Regions from separate parts of the Paenibacillus sp. R-74696 genome, predicted to be linked through region 1. Evidence: predicted binding sites of a transcription regulator. Region 1 holds the regulator's gene; the other holds the start of a gene.
What was found. Region 1 encodes LexA, which represses DNA repair genes until DNA is damaged. Its sites were predicted from a motif close to CGAACATATGTTCG; they were not measured.

Region 1 (10,470 bases):
AAGAGATCAATATTTGACATTGTTCTAGAAGGTGGAATCCCTTTGGACTCCCTGATTGTGAGACGGGGATCAAAACACCTTGAAAGATTAAGCAGCCAGTTGCCGGGAATCTTCCGGTGACTGGTTCTTTATTTCTATTCCATTGAGGCATTATCAGTGGGTATTTCCTGTAGGGAGATGCTTATGGTAATGCCTTTTCCCTTTACCGTAGATCGGCAGGTATGAGATATATTTATGCTAATATGATCACAACTATGGAGCTGTCTTTCGAGATGTATGAAATGATCGTGTACATTCGTAGAACATTAAAATTCTGTCTTGCCAACAGAGTTGGGTCATGCAATGATGAATGTATTAAAATTAAAAACCGAAATTCAAAATAAAATAAAAGATGGTGGCGCCATAAATGGAGACAGCGAGTTATCTGCTTTTTAGCATATTGGATGCAATTGCGATGGTTGTATTGATGATTAAATCGTACAGGCAGCCACTTGCAGCATATAAATGGAATATCCTTTTCATATGTGTTGGAGTCGCCTGTTGGTCATATGTCGTCCGGGTTGTTCTTGGCTTATCTCCCTACATAGATATATTTGGGCAATTTTTAATCTTTGCAGCGTTTTTTCGGTATTCTCTTAAAATCAGACTTGTTTATTCTGGTTTGATGGTAGCAGTAGGATATGCTGCCTATGTATGCATACAGTTTCCGATCTATTTTGCTGTGACTGCACTAGGTGTTAGCGATGTTGTTGCTCAAAATACGGGAGGCAACGGGGTTATTGCGATTCAATTTTTCACAGATGCCGCTTCGTTGATGGTCGGATGGCTACTATCATTGTTTAATTACGGATTTACTTTCATTGTCATTCCTCCGCATGACTTAAGCCGCAAGGAGAAGCTATTCACCGGAACGAATGGAATGCTTGCCGTATCCACATTGGCTGCAGTGGCAATAATCACGACATCCTTATATTTGACCGTTCATTACGATGCAGCCTTGTACGCGTACCCCTTGGTATTATTGATACTTGGCACCCTGTATTTCCTCTCTAGAAGGAGGGAATCAGAAGATGATAGAATTTATATCACAAAAAATGGCGCTATTTATAAAAAGGTTAGATCCTAAAGGCGACGTGTCTGTAGAAGTGATGGCATTTTCTTTGGGGAATCGGATTTGTTCTGCGACTATAATCGTAGTCACATTGATAATTGGAATTGCAACAGAATCTTTTATACCGTCATTAATCGGTCTAGTGGCTTTTTGGATACTTAGAAAGTTTACTGGTGGCTTTCATTTCAAGTCTCTTACAACGTGTGTGGTTGTCTCAACTTTTCTTTTATCTATTATTCCACATATTGTCTTAAGTGGCACGGTCATGATAATATTGATATTGTTGAGTTTAACGTTATTGATTTGCTGGAGTGGAGGCAGTGAAAGGAATTTACCTTTGTTGCTCATTTTGTCAAATATATTTTTTCAATCAGATGTTATTGCGTTAGCTTTCTTCGCTCAGATGGTATTGGTAATTATTCATCAAAGGGATGGAGGTGTTGAATATGATGCAAAAATTAGCGCGTAAAATTGCAGAGAAACTGCAAAAAGACGCTGAACGTTCCGTCGCAACTGGAAACCGGAAAGGGTTCATTGGGGCTCAACCAATCCCGAAAGAACTTCGTAAGTAGAGTGATTATCATATGGATCTAACGACTGAGATTTTAGGACAACGAATTTACGATGGGGAAATCGATGGAGAGCAATTTGATACATTCAAATTAGGTGAAGTTTTTTTTGTAGATATATTTCAGCCCAAAAAAAACTATCATATTCCGAGATTCCATACCACTAAGGGCCTTTTTACATTTATAACGACACTAGAAGCATGTAAACAAATATTTTTGCCACTGGGATTTGTTGCACTGGATGTTAACAACCTCGTGAACGTACAGCATATTATAGAGGTTACTAAAACATTTTACGCCATAACTGCGCATTTCGAAGGTGGTTACACAGCAAATGTAGCTAAGGGGAAATTGCCTTTAGTAGAACATTTACTAAAAAAGAGCTAAATCCAGAAATGGGTTAGCTCTTTTTTAATACACATTTTCATTATTATGTCAATAAAAATCGGCACTAGTATCGAACGTGTAAGTAATTCGACAAAAAACGACAAAAAATATAAGTATCCTGTGTTATATTAAAAATGTAAAACAGAGGGAAACGAATATCATTATAGAGACAGAGATATTAAGCAGCAATGATCGAGTTCCATGCAGCGGGGAGATAAAGCCGCATTATATCTCGTCTCACAGTTCAGCGAACGGGAACTAGTTTCACTTCGCTATACTGTTGAGTGCGGAATGCCGAGCTCTTCCTCGCTGGGTTCGATCAGATTCACAGCATCGAATGAATGTATGATGAAACAATAGCATAAGTAGTTCCCATAACCGAATGTAACTTCGGAGAAGGCTGACGCAAGCATTACTGATGTAGATATCAGTAGTACTCGCGTCAGCCTTTTTATATGTAGTTAGTTATTGATTCGACACTACTGATGGTGATGAAAAAAAGTTAAATGAAGTGAGTAGACTGAAGATTTTTATAGAATTTTTATAATTAGGTACAATTTCCTATTATGTTTGCCGATATAAGGTATATTATGTTGAGCGAAGGGGTTCTAAATATGGCAAAACGTAGAAGGAAGAAAGAGGAATTGGACCCGGTACAAGCATTTGTGCTGCTTCTTATGATGATATATGCAATTGTAGCAATATCCATCGCTCGCAAACGTAACGAACAGCTTAAACGCTCCGGTATCGCAGAAATAGATAAGATGGAGGGCCGACAGTTTGAGAAATATCTTGGACATCTTCTAGAGGCTCATGGCTACAGGGTAACAGTGACGCAGGCAGCAGGTGATTTCGGGGCAGATCTTGTTATAACAAAAGATGCACAAAGGGTGGTTGTTCAAGCTAAACGTTATAGTAAAAATGTTGGAATTAAGGCCGTTCAAGAAGCACAGGCTTCTATCGCACATTATTCGGCAAGTGAGGCATGGGTCATTTCCAATAGTGGATATACTGAAGCTGCAGTCACATTAGCCAAATCAAATGCGGTTCGGCTTATTGATCGAGCAGAGCTCATTGAAATGATTTTGAAGATCAAAGCCGATTCATCGATTCCAATACCACATGCCAACACAGAACAAAACAATACAGAGAAAATGATTATGAAGCAAATAAGAAAAGGTGTAGAATGTGCAAAATGTGGACAGCCATTAGTTCGTCGTAAAAGTGCACGTGGAGAGTTTTTGGGTTGTTCAAGTTTTCCTAAGTGTCGTCATACCGAAGCAGTCTGAGTAGGAAGATCGAGAGCTGGAAAAAATCCTCTGCCTAAATAAAAAAGCTGCATCCAGCCCGTTTCTTATACGGGCAAGGATGCAGCTTTCTTCATGTATGAAGAGTATGAAATATAAACGATTAATGGAAATCCCGGAACAAGCCAATGACTTTGCCTAAAATCGTAACATTCTTCAGGCGAATAGGTTCCATTGTTACGTTCTCAGGTTGGAGACGGATATGATCCTTCTCGCGGTAGAAGGTTTTGACCGTTGCTTCATCGTGCTCTGTCATAGCGACCACAATATCACCGTTAGTAGCGGTTTGCTGCTGGCGCACAATAACGTAGTCGCCGTTATGTATGCCTGCTTCAATCATGCTCTCTCCAATGACATTAAGAATGAATACATCATCATCACCTACATAATGGGAAGAGATTGGGAAATATTCTTCAATATTCTCGGTAGCGGTAATCGGCACACCTGCAGTAACTTTACCGACGATCGGTACATGGGTAACAGCAGGGCGTATAATTCCGTCGACATCTTCCTGGTCCAAAATCTCGATAGCACGTGGCTTAGTCGGATCGCGGCGGATAAGTCCTTTCTTCTCCAGACGGTCCAGATGACCATGTACGGTTGAGCTTGAAGCAAGTCCAACTGCTTCTCCAATTTCACGTACGGAAGGCGGATAACCCTTCTCGCGAACTTCGTTCTTTATAAATTCCAGAATCGACTGCTGGCGATTGGAAGCTTTGGACAACATGATCACTCCAGTTCACGCACTCCATGATGAGTGCGACAAGATTTTTGATTGAAACTTTGATTCAGGCACTGCATTCGAAGCGCAATATGAGTATTTATTTCTCAAATTATAACATGGAACCGCCGTTCGTACAAACATAAGTTCCTAAAAACAAAAGTTCGCATTGTATGTTGACCACAAACAAATGTTCGTGTTAATATCAAAACAGAACAAACGTTTGGGAGTGAGGGCAATGATCATTTATCCAGAATCCTATCAATCTATTTTTTCAGAGAAAGCGCCTGTTAAGGTGGCAAAGATGAAATCTCAAATCAACATGGCTGCAGTTAGCAACTACGCTTTGAAGTTGGCAGTGTGTTTGGCCCTGTTTATTGTATTGTTTTCTGGTTTTTTATTGGTGCGTACAGAAGCTTCAGTGAATCATGTTGCACCAGCGTCTGCTGGAGAGCAGACGGTAGTAGTCGCACAAGGCGATACATTATGGGAGATTGCACGTAAATATTCGGACAGTTCTGATGATATACGTTGGTCCGTCTTTCAAATACGGGAGCGCAACCAGCTGTCGTCACCAGATATATGGCCTGGGCAGAAGCTGGTCATTCCTTCGTCCTAGTGTCGTTAAGCAACATATCTCTATGGTATAGAATTGTATAGAACGGTGTCTGCTTGATAGAAATCATATAGCTGAACTTTGGAACTCAGAAAGTGCCAATACGCTATCTAAAATACAGAATAGATCGGAACAATGATAGCATTATCGTTGTACGATCTATTCTGTATTTAATTATACACCCATTTTCTTGAAATATAGGAAAGTATATGATTTTCTCATCCTTTCTCTATATTTCTCGGACTGAAACGCGCTGCGCCGCCAAAGGACGGCGACAGCCGTTTCACCTTGACAACAGCGTATTGGTAATGTCAAAGTAGAAAGAGTTTGGGAAAAGTACAGCAAGTGAGGTGAGCAACCAATGGAAGAGCTTATTGCAAGAATTAATGAATTATCCCGTAAAAATAAAACGATCGGTTTGACGCCCGAGGAACTGACGGAACGGGCTGAGCTGCGCAGTAAATATATGGAGCAGTTTAAAAGTAATTTTCGCCAGCAGCTTGATACGATTAAGTTCGTAGAAGATGAAGAGAATGAAGCGGAAGACGAGAAGCCACAGCATTAATCATCTTAATGGGAGAGGCGGGCTTTATTTATGAAATACCAATTGCTTGGACGTAGTGGACTGGCTGTTTCTGAACTTTGTCTTGGAACAATGACGTTTGGCAATACAACGAATGAACAGGATTCGCTTGAAATGATCAATCGTTTTGTGGAACGAGGCGGTAATTTTTTAGATACGGCTAACGTTTATGTAAGCGGACGCTCTGAAGAGATTGTTGGGAAAGCCATTAAAGGGCGTCGTTCGGAGATGGTCGTTGCGACGAAAGTTAGAATGACAACATCGCCTGATATTAATGGAGTAGGCTTGTCCCGCAAGCATATTATGGACGGCGTTGAAGCGAGCCTTAAGCGACTGCAAACCGACTACATTGACTTGTATCAGGTTCATGTATGGGATCATGCTACACCGATTGAAGAGACGCTGCGGACGCTCGATGACCTTGTCACATCAGGCAAGGTGCGTTATATCGGCTGCTCCAACTTTTTTGCGTGGCAGCTTATGAAATCCTTAGCTTGGAGCGATGCTAATCGTTATGTACGCTTTGTTTCGCTGCAGCCTCAATATAGCCTTGTCAGCCGTCAGATGGATCGCGAAATGATGTCGCTTTGTCTGGAAGAAAACGTGGGTGTTATACCATGGGCTCCGCTTGGTGGCGGTTTTCTGACGGGCAGGTATGATCGCACTGAGCCGACGGAGGGCAGATTGACTAGCAAAGTAGGCGAAAGCGCTTGGGCAAATCGGGCAAGTGAGCACAATTTTGCTGTTTTGGATGCTGTAGTAGCGGCTGCCAAGGAGCTTGATAAAACACCTGCTCAAGTTTCATTAAATTGGCTGCTGCAGAGGGAAGGCATTACGTCCCCAATCTTTGGAGCCAGTACGCTTGCACAATATGAGGATAATATGGGAGCTGTCGGCTGGTCGATGCCAGAAGAGGTATGGAATCGTCTGGACGATGTCAGTGCGCTTGCCGAAGACTATCCGAATCGTTTTATTGCAAAATTCAAACGCCCGTTTTAACAGAGTGCAGTGAAAGCTATAGATAAACAGTGTCAGTCTGCATCACTTGTCAAACTATATCGATAAAGCTTGATTTTGTGAGGCAGCAAATAAGGAGGAACGATTTTGTCACGTACATGGGAGCGCAAAGTGCGCCGAAATACGAATCAAATTAACAAAAATCGCAAAAAACAAGGCGGTCCGAGCTTTAAGCCTGCTGGACCCCAGTCAGATCGTTTTGTTGGCCGCAGCTATATTGCGCCGATTTTGCTCCTACTGTTTATTGCCATGTACGTTATTCTTGCACAAATGGACCCGCAATTTAAATTCGACACCTTGCTGGGTGTGACGATTGGCTGTTATGTATTTCTGGCAATTGTGTTTTTCCTGCGGCGCCCGTATATTACAATCGGTAAAAACTATGTTCAAACTCGCAAGCTGACCGGCGACAAGCGTCTAGGTGCAGAAGCGATCAAGACGATTCGCGTACAGCCTGGCTATGTGTCGATTGAACCGCAAAAAGGGTCGACGTGGGCTTTTTCACGAGCATTTCATCGGTATCCAACGGATGAAATCAGCGCGAAATTAGAGCAGTTTGCCAAAGAAAACGGCATAACATACGAACAAAAATAAATCGACCAGGAGAGTCTGTGAACAATGGCAAAGCTAGCGGTATTATTTGATTTGGATGACACGCTGCTATGGGATGACCGCAGTGTGCAAGAAGCATTTGATGCGACCTGTCAAGCAGGTGCGGAAGCAGCGGGCGTAGATGCGGTAGAGTTGGAGGAAGCTGTCCGCAAGGAGGCTCGCAGCCTATATGAATCGTATGAAACGTTCCCTTTTACGAAAATGATCGGAATTAATCCTTTCGAAGGCCTATGGGCCAACTTCCGTGAGGGAGAGCAGGAAGAGTTCAGAAAGCTGGAGCAGCTTGCACCAACTTATCGTCGTGAAGCATGGACGAAAGGACTTAAAGCACTTGGCGTTGACGATCAAGAGCTTGGTGCCAGACTGGCTGAGCAGTTTCCAGCAGAGCGTAGAGCGCGCCCGATCGTTTATGATGAAACGTTCCGACTGCTAGATGCGCTAAAGGGCAAATATAAGCTGCTGCTGCTGACGAACGGTTCTCCGGATTTGCAGCAGGAGAAGCTTACAGGCGTTCCACAGCTTGCTCCTTATTTTGATCACATCATTATTTCTGGCGCTTTCGGAGAAGGCAAGCCGGCAGCTTCGATTTTCCGCCATGCGCTGGAGAACCTGGGCATTGAACCGGAGCAGGGCGTTATGGTTGGGGACAAATTGACAACGGATATTCTGGGTGCTAATACGATTGGAATGGATTCGGTATGGATTAATCGCCATGGCGCTGTTCGCTCGGATGAAATTGTGCCTACATATGAAATCAAGCATTTAGAGGAATTGCTGCCGCTGCTGGGGTAATCGCATATACTCGCGCCATTGCTGCTGCATAAGCATAAAAAGAAGCCCCTTGGTCCATTGGAAATGGCTCAAGGGGCTTCTGCATATAATGACGAAAATCAATAATGATATAATCAAGCTTTTGAGAAAGCAGGGTCTTCGAACGGGTGGGCAATCCAGCCTTCTGTTTCAATAAACAGGCGAACAGCAACGATTTGGCGGTTGTCCATCAAAGTAAAGAAGTGAGGAATCGTTTCTGGAACCGAAATAACGTCTCCAGCTTCCAGCTCAACGTCGAAATAACCGACTTCTTCGCTGCCTTTAATAATAAAGATGCCGCGTCCGGCTGTAATTGCGCGTACTTCATCTTCCGTGTGCGTATGCACTTGCTCAAAACGTTTCAGAATATCATCAAGACCTGGTGTAGCGTCTGAAAGGGCAACGATATCCCATGTTTTGTAACCGCGACGCTGGGCAAGCTCACGAATTTCAACATCGTAAGTAGCGAGAATTTCCGCTTTCTCTTCATCGGATAATACAAATTTATCTTGCAGATGGCCTGGCAACTTGCTAGCATCCCAGTGTTCATAAAGGACTTCTTGGCTTTCCAAAAACGCGCGAACGTTCTGCTCGCCCGATATTCTTTCCTCAGTATTGCGAATTTTAATCTCAGCCATCACAATTCCCTCTTTTCCTATTGAAATTAAATGTTATATTAAATATATACTGATTATAATGCAAAATCAGTGGATTGTCGATTGCAATTGCTTTTCACATTGCGACGATTCTGTTAAACTGAACTTTAGTGATTTTCACAGGAAGGGTGCACAAAAATTGTCGAAACCAACCATACAAGAAATGATGCAAAAGCGGATATTGATTTTGGACGGCGCAATGGGAACGATGATTCAGCAGGCTGATCTTACCGAGGATGATTTTGGCGGCGAGGATATGGATGGCTGTAATGAAATACTCGTGTTGACGCGTCCTGATGTCATCCGTACTATACATGAACAATATTTAGAGGCAGGCACGGACATTTTGGAAACGAATACGTTCGGAGCTACAAGCGTCGTACTGGCTGAATACGATATACCTGAAAAGGCGCGCGAAATTAATCTTGCTGCGGCAAAAATTGCCCGTGAAGCGGCGGATAAATATTCGACACCTGAGCATCCGCGTTATGTGGCAGGGGCGCTTGGTCCGACGACGAAGACGCTTTCCGTAACAGGCGGGGTTACTTTTGAAGAGCTTGTAGACAGCTACTACGAGCAAGTTGTTGCGCTCATGGAGGCGGATGTAGATGCGCTGCTTCTGGAAACATCACAGGATACGCTTAATGTGAAAGCGGGCAGCATCGGCATTCGCAATGCATTTGAGACGATGGGACGCGAGCTTCCGATTATGATTTCGGGAACGATTGAGCCTATGGGAACGACGCTGGCCGGTCAAAGCATTGAATCCTTCTACATTTCGCTTGAGCATTTGAAGCCAATATCCATGGGGCTGAACTGTGCGACGGGCCCTGAGTTTATGCGTGACCATATTCGTACCTTAAGCGAAATTGCCAATTCGGCAGTCAGCTGTTATCCGAATGCAGGCCTGCCGGATGAGAACGGGAATTATCATGAGTCCCCGGAATCGCTGGCGAAAAAAATGTCTGCTTTTGCCGAGCAGGGCTGGCTGAACATTGCTGGCGGCTGCTGCGGTACGACGCCGGAACATATCCGCGCACTTGTCGAGACGATGGCGAAATATCCGCCGCGTACCAAATATGGTGAGCATCCTGCAGCGGTATCCGGCATTGATACCGTCTATATTGAGCCTGAAAACCGCCCGATTATGATTGGGGAGCGCACGAATATTTCCGGCTCGCGGAAGTTCAAGCGTCTCATTAAGGAAGAGAAGTTTGACGAAGCTTCGGAAATTGCCAGAGCGCAAGTAAAAGGCGGAGCCCATGTTATTGACATTAACTTGCAGGATACGGATATTGATGAAGCGTACGCCGTTCATAATTTTTTACCGCAAGTCGTCAAGAAGATTAAAGTGCCGCTCATGCTCGATTCAACCTACGATCATATTATCGAGCTGGGCCTCAAATATTCGCAAGGCAAAGCAATCATTAACTCCATTAACCTGGAGGATGGCGAAGCCAAGTTTGAAAAGATTCTTCCCCTTATCCATCAATATGGTGCAGCAGTCGTCATGATTTTAATTGATGAGCGCGGTCAGGCGGTTAGCCGAGAAGCGAAGCTCGAAGTAGCAGAGCGTTCTTATAATTTGCTAGTGGATAAATACGGAATGAATCCAGAGGATATTATTTTTGACCCGAATATGTTCCCGGTTGGCTCTGGCGACCCGCAATATATTGGCTCTGCAGTGGAGACGATTGAGGGTATTAAGCTAATCAAAGAAAAATATCCGCTAGCCAAAACTATTCTTGGTCTCAGCAACATTTCATTCGGTTTGCCGGATGCGGGCCGCGAGGTGCTTAACTCGGTTTATTTGTACCATTGCACAAAAGCGGGACTCGATTATGCGATTGTGAACACCGAGAAGCTGGAGCGATACGCTTCGATTCCTGAAGAGGAGCGCAGACTGGCGGAGGAATTGATTTTTAATACGACGGATGAGACGCTGGCTGCTTTCGTTGCTGCCTTCCGCGAGAAGAAAGTGGTCAAGAAGGAGAAGATCTCCAACCTGTCGCTCGAGGAAAGACTCGGTTCCTATGTCGTTGAAGGCACGAAGGAAGGGCTGCTTCCTGACCTGGATTTGG
Region 2 (10,470 bases), on a different contig from region 1:
TCCACCACGCCTTGAATTAAAATCTGCTCGTCCTTTGCTTCGTCAGCAACAGAAGGGTGCACCCGCGAGGCAGACAGCATGCAGCTGAATGGCACCTCGCGTTTGACCTCACCGGCTGCCAGCAGGCGCAAGCCAAGAGGGCTTGCGAAAAAAGCAGCAATGTTCATGGCATCAATAACCTCCGCTTGACGCGTTGTCAAGAGCTTGCGTTCTACCATGCCGCGGACCGTCTTAATAACGACGTCCCCGTCAACTGTGCCATTAAGCGGTATATGCTGCATGACAAGGTGATTGACAGAGCCTTTCTCCGCCGCTGTAAGTGAAATCTGCTCCATAAACCGCGGACGGCGCAAGCGGAAGGAGCCTCTAGGCGCTGGCTGTAGGTCATTGCTATTATTCGCTTCTCCTTGCTCCCTTGCGACACCCGACTGCTCCGGATGTTCTAACGGCTCCGACGATGAATAGCTGCCGCTTGCATTCACATCATTCATCGCTGCGGCTCCAGTGTCAAACAAAGGAGCCGCTTCGCGGTCAGCAAGAGCTTCCCCATGAAGACGTTTAATCTCAGTAACAGACGTTTTGGCCGGCAAAAGAGTTGCAGCTTGATGAGAATAATGAAAATCCAATCGCTCGCTCAGCTCGCTGTCCTGCTCCTCCGGCTGCAGCTCAAGCTGCGCCAGCGAAAGAATGCCTTGCAGCCGCAGCTCCCTCTCCTCAAGGCCCTCATTTGGCTGGAGCGCTGCTGCTGCTTCACTGCTGAATACCGCCGCTGCAACGAAGCCTGATCGCCATTCCAGCCTTCTCATGCCGGATAGCTGATCTATTTCCTCTGCATCCTGCTGCTCAAAGCTTGATGCGGCGAGCGGTCCAAGCCAATCTAAAAAAGTCGTTGCCGATGCCAGTTTAAAATCCGGTATGCTGCCGCTTGCGTCAACAGCTGCCAGCCAGCCTGGCAGCTTCTTAGCTGCATCTGAAACCGTACCGACCAGAAACATTTTTTCCTTTGGGCGGGTGAGAGCCACATATAAAATCCGCATTTCCTCGGCCAGCATTTCCATGCGCAGCCTGCGGCGAATGGCTAGAAATGGCAATGTCGGATAGCTGACACGCTGCTGTGGATCCACAAATCGCGGTCCGAATCCGAGCTGCTTATGACGCAGAAAAGCACTCCGCAAATCCTGCTGGTTAAATGACTTGCCGAGACCTGCCGTGAACACGACGGGAAACTCCAGCCCTTTGCTCTTGTGGATCGACATAATGCGGACGACATTTTCCTGCTCGCCGAGCGCCCTTGCCGTGCCAAGATCCCCTCCGCTATCGCGCATTCGCTCTACAAAACGCAAAAACCGGAACAAGCCCCGGAAAGAGGTTGCCTCGTAACCGCGAGCGCGGTCATGCAAAGCGCGTAAATTCGCTTGGCGCTGCGTGCCGCCAGGGAGACCGCCGGCAAAATCATAATAAGCGGTTTCACGATAAATACGCCAAATGAGGTCAGCCAACGCGCCCTGTCTGGCCTCGCTGCGCCAACGCTCAAGCTGCGCGAGAAAATGAGTCAGCTTCTGGCGCAACGCCTCTGGGAGCGTTAGGCTGCCTTCAGCAGCTAGCAGCGCTTCAAAATAGCTGACGCCGGACTTTTCTATCCTTATGAGCGCCAGCTCCTCGGCGTCCAAGCCGAAAATAGGAGATCGCAGCGCACCTGCGAGCGGAATATCCTGATACGGATTGTCAATGACACGAAGCAGGGACAATATCGTCTGCACTTCAATGGCATCAAAATAGCCGCTGCTCAGCTCGGCATAAGCGGGTACCCCATCAGCCTGCAGCTCCTCGATGATAATAGGCGCCCACTGCGATGTCGCGCGCAGCAAAATAACGATATCCCGCCATTCCAACGGACGGCTCCGTTTGTTTTTGCCATCATAAACGCGGTAGCCGCTGTCCATAAGCGATTGGATTTTCCGCGCAATCAGCCGGCCTTCCAGCTGCGCTGTCTGCAAATCCTCCGCCGACTCAGCAGCGTCTTGCCCCTCTTCCTCATCCTCTGGCTGCACTTTATCCTCCGCGATGACAGAGCCGGCCTTATCGATGACAATCAGCTCTACTTCGTATGCGCCCGTTTCCTCTGCTGCTGGATAAGAAGCGCCGCATACAAGCTCTGCGCGCTGATCATAATCCATTTCGGCTACGGATTCCCGCATAATGCCGCGAAATACATCATTCACGCCGTCAACTACCTCTTGACGGCTGCGGAAGTTGCGCGCCAGATCAATGCGCAAGCCTGCTGATTGTTCATCGGAAGAAGCAGCTTGAGCTATTGACGATGCATGAATGGCAGCTTCTTTATCCGCTTCGTCCATGCCCGGCTGAGCAGTCTGAACCGCGTAGCTTTTGTATTTATGCATAAATAGATTTGGCTCCGCAAGCCGGAAGCGGTAAATGCTTTGCTTTACATCGCCAACCATAAAACGGTTCCCCGCTCCCGGTCTTGATATCAGCGTTACAATCGCTTCCTGCACCATATTCATGTCCTGATATTCATCAAGCAAAATTTCATCGAATTGGTTCTGGTATTCCAGCGCCGCATTCGAAGGCAGTGTCTGCTCTACGGACGAGTCTTCCGTGCGCAATATGCGCAGGCAATAATGCTCCAGATCGCCAAAATCCAGCAGCCCCTTCTCCCGTTTCGCTGCTTCATACCTTTTGCCAAAATCAATAATGAGCTCGCTCAGCGCCGCCATTAATGGAGCCAGCTTCTGCAGCTCCTCCAAAAACTGTTCCGGCGTACGCCCGAACAGCTCATCGGCTAATGTGCCGAGCAGCTTTTTGGCACCGTCCCGCAAATCTTTCGCCTGCTCCTGCAGCGATTTGTCATATTCGTCGCCGCGCATCGCCTTTAATTTCCCAAATTCCACCGTATGGAACGGCTCAAACCATTGCTCCCAAGGGCCTTCCTGTACGGCAGTCTTGAGCATGAGGACAAGTGCCAGATCGTCCTCGAAATTGGCAGCATAAGGCGCTGGTCCAGCAGGCTCGCGCGTTAAATCAAGCCCCTTCCGCAGCAGAGCCTCCGCGCCGGCAAGCGCCAGCTCCACATCGTCGCGCAAGCTGGCAACCCAGCTGCTGTGCTGAAGCTCGGCTGCATTTTGCACATTAAAGCTTTGAGCCGTTTCTCGCAGCCATTCTTCAGGCCATGGATGGCTTTGCGCAAAAGCATACAGATCCTGTACGAGCTTGTACAGCGGCTCATCGCCGCGTTCTCCGCCCAACCGGTCCGCCAGCGCCAGAAAAGCGCCACCGGCGCCAGAATCGGCATCAGCCTCGTCATATTTTTCCTCAAACAGCTGATCCAGCACCTCCATCCGCAGCAGCTCGCTCTCTGTCTCATTGGCGATGCGAAAGCCGGGATCAAGCCCAATCAGCGGATAATAACGGCGAATAACATCTAGACAAAAAGAATGAAGTGTCGTGATCGACGATCTGTTCATCAGCGCAAGCTGGCGCCGCAAATGCTCAGATTCAGGCTGGCGATCCAGCTCCTTCTCCAGCGCAAGGCGAATCCGCTCCTTCATTTCCGCAGCTGCCGCTTTCGTAAAAGTCGCAACGAGCAAACGGTCCACATCGGTCGCGGAAGAAATTTTGCGAATGATGCGCTCCACCAGCACAGCCGTTTTGCCAGAGCCAGCAGCAGCAGCTACAAGGATGTTGGATCCTTCTGTTACAATGGCGCTCCACTGCTCATCGGTCCAGGTGCTGCCTTCTGGTTTAATGGCCTTTATCATTTCCGTCATCGATGCTTTCTCCTTTCTCCAGCCGCTGCCATAGCTCTTCCGTTGAAGGCTTGCGAAGCCGCACATATTCATTGCCGTCAAACAGCGGATCGAACTGGCAAACCGCTTTATAATCACAATATTGGCAAGGTATTTTTGTCCCAAGCTTGTACGGCTCAATCGATACCTTGCCACAGCTGATTTCCGAGCCAATTCCGCTAATCGTCCTCCTGACGGAATCCCGCAAAATGTCCCACTGCTTGTCCGTCACGACGGAAGAGCTGCTATAGAAAGCTCCATCCTTCTTAAGCGCTACAGGCAATAGCTCGGAGTATCCCGTTTCCAGCTGATTATCCATGAGGCGCACCGCCTCTGCTTCCGCCGTAACGAGCCCTCTCAGCTTGAAGCGCTTGCGCAGCTCTGCCTTGATTTTCGCTTCCGGCATTTGATTCGACATCGCAAGCAGCGGATTATGCACGTGAAAATAAAGCACGCCCGCAGGCGATGCCTGCTTTCCAAGCCAGCCGGAAGAATGCGTCACCAATACGTCCAAATACGTCAGCATTTGCAGGGAAAGCCCAAAGGCCACTTCCTCCAGACGCAGCTGAGTCACGCTAGACTTGTAATCCAGCACGCGCAGCAGCAGGCCCTGCTCCGTATCCGCAGCATCTACCCGGTCGATTCGCCCGATTATTTCCATGGACTGTCCATCCTGCAAAGGAATGATAAGCGGCGGCAGCGTTCCGCCAGGCCCAAAATCAACCTCCAGACCGACTGGCTGGAACGCCGCCCGGCGGGCATGCTCACTGAGCATAATGGCCGCCTGCGCTACAATTTCCTTAAGCTTGCGGGCAATATAGCGATAGCGGCCGCTGCTCAGCAATATTTGCGATTGCAGCCTTGGTGCTAGCTCGTCCACCGTATGAACCGCCGCCGCGCGGATTTCACGCTCGGAAGCCGAGCCGAAAGCGTGGCCAAGCCCTTCTTCTCCGGCCAATCGGCTGAGCGCGGCGTGAAATAGTTGTCCCACATCGGGCGCTTCCAGCCGGTTCATTTTACGCTCGCGCAGCTTCAGCCCATGAATGGCAAAATGCTGAAAAGGGCACGACACGAAGCGCTCCATTCTCGAGACACTCGCCCTCAAGCGAACGCCATAAAGCTGCTGTGCCGTATCAGCGGTCAACAGCTCCTCCTGATTCACATATCCAAGCGATTTCGTAAGCAGCGCAAGCTTCGCCTGCCATTCTGGACGTACTGCGAACCAATTGTAAAGCTCCCACCAAAAAGGAGCAATCTCGCTACCCTGCTTCCAAGCGCGCAGCTCCGTTATTAAGTAAGACAAGGCTCGCTTTGGATGCTGGATATATTCCCTTTGCTCCTTTACAGACATAGCCGGCGTAGGCTCCGCCTGCACTTGCTGTATCGGCAGCCCATGAAACAGCTGTCTTACCTGCCTGATAATTTCGGATGGGAGCAGGCTTTTTCCTTCTTCATCTGCCTCTGACCAGCTCATCCACAAATGGCGGCTCGGCGTTGTGAGCGCACTATAAATCAGAAAGCGCTCATCGAGCAGCCTTCGCTTGACGCCAGGTGCCATCACCAAGCCTTCCTCAGCCAGCCGCTCCCGCTCCTGATCCGTCAGTACGCCATCCTCCTGAAAACGCATCGGCATGACGCCATCATTGGCTCCCAGCACATAACAGATCTGTACCTGTCCGGAACGCGTCCGGTCCATGCTGCCTACCAGCACCTGATCGAGAGCAGGCGGAATGGCTCCTAATTTCAGGCTTTCCAGTCCTGTCTCAAGCATGCCAACGAATATATCGGCGGACAGCGGTTCATTTCCGACGAGCTCGACCAATTGGTCAAGCAAATTCATGACCCCATCCCACAGCTGGCGATGACCGCGTGAGCGCTGTACACGCCCAGCCTCGCTGTCCTCGCGGCTCCAGCGCTCCAGCCGATCCGCCGCCCCCGTATGCTCAAGCAAGCGGTATAAAGCTTCACACATCATGGTGACATTTGAAGCCTTCTCCAGCTCTTTGCCAAACTGCTGCAATGGCGGGACGATTACGCCGCGCGCCGCCATGACTGCTTCGAACTCCGCCTTCGCACGCATGGATGGCGCATTGGCCGCTGCATCCTGTTCTTCCTCAAGCGACTCGACAATGAATGGACGCCATCTTTTTTCATCCAGCCACTTCCAGCCATCAATGCCCGCCGCCAAAACGAAGTTTTCCAGCCAATCAAATTGATCACGGGGAATGCTTCCGTCAAGCGGAAACAGCAGCTCCGTCTTAATGCAGCGGAACACCGCCTCATAGCTCCAATTATGCAGCACCGTCTCCAGCGCGGAGCGTATGAACTCGACCAGCGGATGATGAACGGTGGTGTGCCTCTGATCAAGGAAATAGGGGATATTGTATTCTTGAAAAACAGCTTCGATATAGTCGCTATAATCTCCCGTATTCCGCACCATAACCGTCATATCGCGCCAGTTTGTTCTATCTTCCCTTACCCGGCGCAGCATATCGCGCGCCAGCAGCTCCACCTCGGTTCGCCGATTTGCTGCCGCATGCAGCGACAGGCCGCATAATGGACTGGCTGCATCCAGCATAGCCGGATTAGAAAGCGCCATTTGCGTCCGGCCCCCGTAGTGGCGCTCCAAATGAGCCAGCATAGGGCTGCTGCTGAACCTGTCCGCCGCTTCACCGCCATCGTTTACTGTACGGCCAAGCGTGCCGAGCATAATAGGCTCCAGCATTTCAACGCCTAAGCCCTCCGCCAGCTCCCTCAGCTTTACATAAGCGTCTGCTGTAGGATGAAACAAATCCAGCTCTCCTGGCCGCTCACCATCCGCATAGGTTCGATTCAGCTTAAGTGTAATCGTCACTTTCTTCGCCCTGCTAATAAGCGAGCTAAGCGCGACATATTCTTTTGGCGTAAAGCCATTAAACCCGTCTATCCAAATTTCCGTGTCTCGAATCGTTGAAAATTCGGACAGCCCCGTCGACAGATGAGCCAAATAATCCTCCGAATCCAAATATTGCCCAGCGAGCTCGGTCTCCAGCTTCTCGTATACAAGCTGCAAGTCATGCAGCTTGCGCTTCAGCAAGGCTGAGTCCTGCAGGGCAGAAGCTGCCTCTTCCCTGCGCTCTGCAATCATCGCCGAATTAATGCCATAACGCTTCCATTCGGTCAACAGCTCCCCAAGACGCTCAATGAAGCCCGGTTTTCCCGCTCCATGCTCGAATAGCTCCAGCTGATTGCCCAGCCGCTGTACGATTTTATAGAGCAGCATATTCTTGCCCTCGTCGCCAATTGGAATAAGCGCTGTTCCTCCGGTTTCCTGCATGACGCGAAGAGCAAGCCTGCGCAGGCTCAGCACCTGCGCCCGAATCATTCCCTGCAAGCCGCTGCCTCGAAGCAGCGTATACTCGGACTGAAAGGTCGCCTGTTCGGGCACGAGCAAAATTAGCGGAGCCCCGTCCGGGTCTGCGCTCAGCCTGCCGCGAACCGCATCCAGGCAATATGTCGTTTTTCCCGCTCCCGAGCGGCCCAGCACTAATTGAAGCGGCATCATGCAGCCCTACCTTCCGTTACGGTTCTATTATCAACCATACTACCATACCCGTAGCCACTTTTCACGAGCACTTCAAACATACGTTCTTAAATATTTGGCAAAAAAACCTCTTGAACGAGCAAAAAGCATACTCGCCGTTCAAGAGGTTTCCGTTATTTGCTGCGCACCTCAAAGATGGCAAATTTCAAGTAATGCCCTTCTGTTACGCCAAGCAGCTGCGGATGATCCTTGCCTGCCGCCCGCCATTCCACAAGCCTAAGCAGCTTGCCTGCATCGGCTGCGGCCTCCTGAATCGTCTCCAGAAACAAATCAGGACGCATATGGTAGGAGCAGCTCGCCGTTACCAAATAGCCGCCTTCATTCACCAGCTTCATGCCATGCAAGTTAATATCTTTATAGCCGCGGACAGCACCTGCTACCGCATTTTTTGTTTTGGCGAACGCCGGAGGGTCCAAAATGACAACGTCCCAGGTTTGGCCGCCGCCGCTGATCGGCTTGGACGTATCCGTGCCTGCACGGCTGCGCTCCAGACGCTCCTCCAGCCCCTTCGTTTGCAGTCTCAAGTAATCAAAAGCATCGGTTACAACAAATTGTACGCGATCGGTAAAGCCGTTGCGTTCCACATTGCGGCGCGCCGTATCAATGGCATGCTCGGAAATGTCCAAGCAGGTCACTTTCTTCGCCCCGTATTTACAGGCGTGCAAGGTAAAGCTGCCCGTATGCGCAAAGCATTCCAGCACCGTAGCACCGTCCCAGTAGGGGAAGGTGACCTCTTTGCCATTTGCATTGACTGGAACGAGTTCCCCTGTTGTCTCTGCACTCGCGCTGCTGTCCTCGGCAGGCTTCGGCATTAGCTTAATGCCGCTGCGCAGGCCCCAGCCCTTCATCAGCGGAGCGATGGAGGCGCGATTTTCACGCTGATCATAGAAATAGCCTGTCTTCTGGCCCTCCACAATATCAACCTCAAGCTTAAGCCCATTTTCTTCGATTTCCAAAATCGCCGGGCATTCCCCGTACAGCACGCCTGTACGCTTCTCTAAGCCCTCCAGCTGTCTAACGCCGACATCACTGCGCTCATAGATGCCACGCGGCTCAAACACCTGGATAAGCGCTTCAATGATCGCATCGCGGTGAATGTCCATGCCGAGTGTCAGCAATTGGATGACTAGCACATCATTAAAGCGGTCAACGGTCAGGCCTGGCAAAAAATCAGCTTCTCCGTATACGAGCCTGCAATCCTGATCCGGCACAAAACGGCTGCGGTGCTCCTTCGCCTGCTGGAAACGATCGTGGAAAAACGCAGCATCCATTGCCTCAAGCTGCTTATACGAAATAATACGCACCGTAATTTGCGATTTAGGATTCCAATAGCCCGTTGCCAGATAACGTCCTTGGTGACTGACTACGTCAACCAAGCCGCCCGGCTCTGCGGTGCCTTCCATTTTATCAATCTCGCTTGCATATACCCATGGGTGGCCCTGCTCCAAACGTTTTTTGCGCCCGCGCTGCAGCGCTATCCTTGCTCTCGTCATTATGGCAAAACCAACCTCTCTCATGCTTGTCATGCTTGTCTTGTTTGCTGCATATATGTATGGGTACATCTGTCACTCGTTTTTAGAAAAGGAGATTCAGCCCATGCTTCATTCTATTATTTTGCCGATTGTGATCGGCTTTGCATTATTCTTGAGCGGCATGAAGCTGATGGAGCTGGCGCTGCATCGCCTTGCCGGCACACAATTGAATCGTATTTTGCAGCGGTTTACCGCTACGCCCATTCACGGACTGGCGGCTGGCGCCATCTCTACTGCTTTTCTTCAGAGCAGCACAGCCGTTACCGTCATCTCTATAGGCCTCGTCAATGCCGGGCTGCTCACCTTTCGGCGAACGCTCGGCATCATTCTTGGCACCAACATCGGCACCTGCCTGACGACGGAGCTGCTTGGGCTGAGCCTTGAGCGTCTCACAATGCCGCTGCTCATTCTCTCCGTCTCCGCCTGGCTGCTGACCGCACTGCTCGGCGAGCTGCAGCTTATTCCCGCCTTAAGGACGGGCGGCTGGCTAAACACGATTCGTTCCGCCTCCGTTGCTACGCTCGGCTTTGGCATTTTGCTCGCCGGCATGGCGATGATGCAAAGCGTCGGCCCGGACATTCAGCAAAGCGCCATGTTTGACTGGTTTATGAGCAAAACGGCGGACAGCCTCTGGTGGGGGCTGGCCGCCGGTGCGGTGCTAACCGCAGCCGTGCATAGCAGCACGGCTGTCATTGCCATTATTATGGGTTTTGCGGCAATCGGAGCGATGCCGCTAGAGGTTGGCATTGCCGTTGTACTAGGCGCAAACGTTGGCACCTGCGTCACAGCACTGCTCGCCTCCATTGGCGGATCGCGCGCGGGACAATTCGTTGCGCTCGCCCATATAACGCTGAATGTCGGTGGCGCGCTGCTTTTCATGCCGTTTGTTGGCCTGCTCGCTGAAATATCTGCTTGGCTGACCGCAGCTCCAGCAGCGCAAATTGCCCATGCGCAAACGCTGTTTAATATTTTCAGCTCGCTGCTTGCCCTGCCGCTTTGCTATTTGCCAGCACTGCGGCGGGCGCCGCACCCAAACTAAACTTCCAACCCTGCACTATAAGCTATGTAAATGGTATGCCGAGGAGCTCTAATGCGCCGGAGACAATCCGATTGTTGTTGTCATAGCCGGATTGCTTCTGGCGTCTCCATGCATCAAGCGGCTCGAACCAATCCACTCCGCGAATTTCTTCTACTTGAGCTTGCAAATCGCCGCCGATGGCTTCAACCAGGTAATAGTGAACCTCTTTATCGACCGTACCATAGGTATCATGCTGGTACTGATATTTAATTTGGTCAATAGGTGCTACGATATTGCCCTGAAGCCCCGTTTCCTCAGCAATTTCCCGCAATGCGGTCTGCTCAACGGTTTCGCCTGTCTCCATCTTGCCTTTGGGAAGCGATACTTTGCCATAACGATCCTGAATAAGCTGAATTTGCAGCTTGCCTTCTTCCGTGCGGCGGTAGACGACGCCTCCTGCTGATATTTCCTTCACACCTGTTTCCCCCTTGCCTGATTGACATCATATCGCAATAGCGAAAATTCCAGCCG

Region 2: addB (helicase-exonuclease AddAB subunit AddB) is a predicted target of LexA. The motif match lies at 7,424-7,437, and genes of this name have one in related genera.

Annotation. Positions count from the first base shown of each region.
Region 1 covers NZ_JBPULM010000034.1:18,030-28,499, forward strand. Annotated here, with positions in the region: gene glnA (type I glutamate--ammonia ligase) at 1-28, shown strand, start outside; gene ACSR9A_RS16930 (hypothetical protein) at 407-1,126, shown strand; gene ACSR9A_RS16935 (accessory gene regulator B family protein) at 1,071-1,580, shown strand; gene ACSR9A_RS16940 (hypothetical protein) at 1,558-1,683, shown strand; gene ACSR9A_RS16945 (dipeptidyl aminopeptidase) at 1,696-2,067, shown strand; gene ACSR9A_RS16950 (restriction endonuclease) at 2,682-3,356, shown strand; gene lexA (transcriptional repressor LexA) at 3,478-4,098, opposite strand; gene ACSR9A_RS16960 (LysM peptidoglycan-binding domain-containing protein) at 4,334-4,714, shown strand; gene ACSR9A_RS16965 (DUF896 domain-containing protein) at 5,073-5,276, shown strand; gene ACSR9A_RS16970 (aldo/keto reductase) at 5,307-6,293, shown strand; gene ACSR9A_RS16975 (hypothetical protein) at 6,399-6,905, shown strand; gene ACSR9A_RS16980 (HAD family hydrolase) at 6,930-7,715, shown strand; gene ACSR9A_RS16985 (1,2-dihydroxy-3-keto-5-methylthiopentene dioxygenase) at 7,829-8,371, opposite strand; gene metH (methionine synthase) at 8,553-10,470, shown strand, end outside.
Region 2 covers NZ_JBPULM010000030.1:564,361-574,830, forward strand. Annotated here, with positions in the region: gene addA (helicase-exonuclease AddAB subunit AddA) at 1-3,788, opposite strand, end outside; gene addB (helicase-exonuclease AddAB subunit AddB) at 3,763-7,350, opposite strand; gene ACSR9A_RS14090 (class I SAM-dependent rRNA methyltransferase) at 7,503-8,882, opposite strand; gene ACSR9A_RS14095 (Na/Pi cotransporter family protein) at 8,986-9,960, shown strand; gene ACSR9A_RS14100 (NUDIX hydrolase) at 9,983-10,414, opposite strand.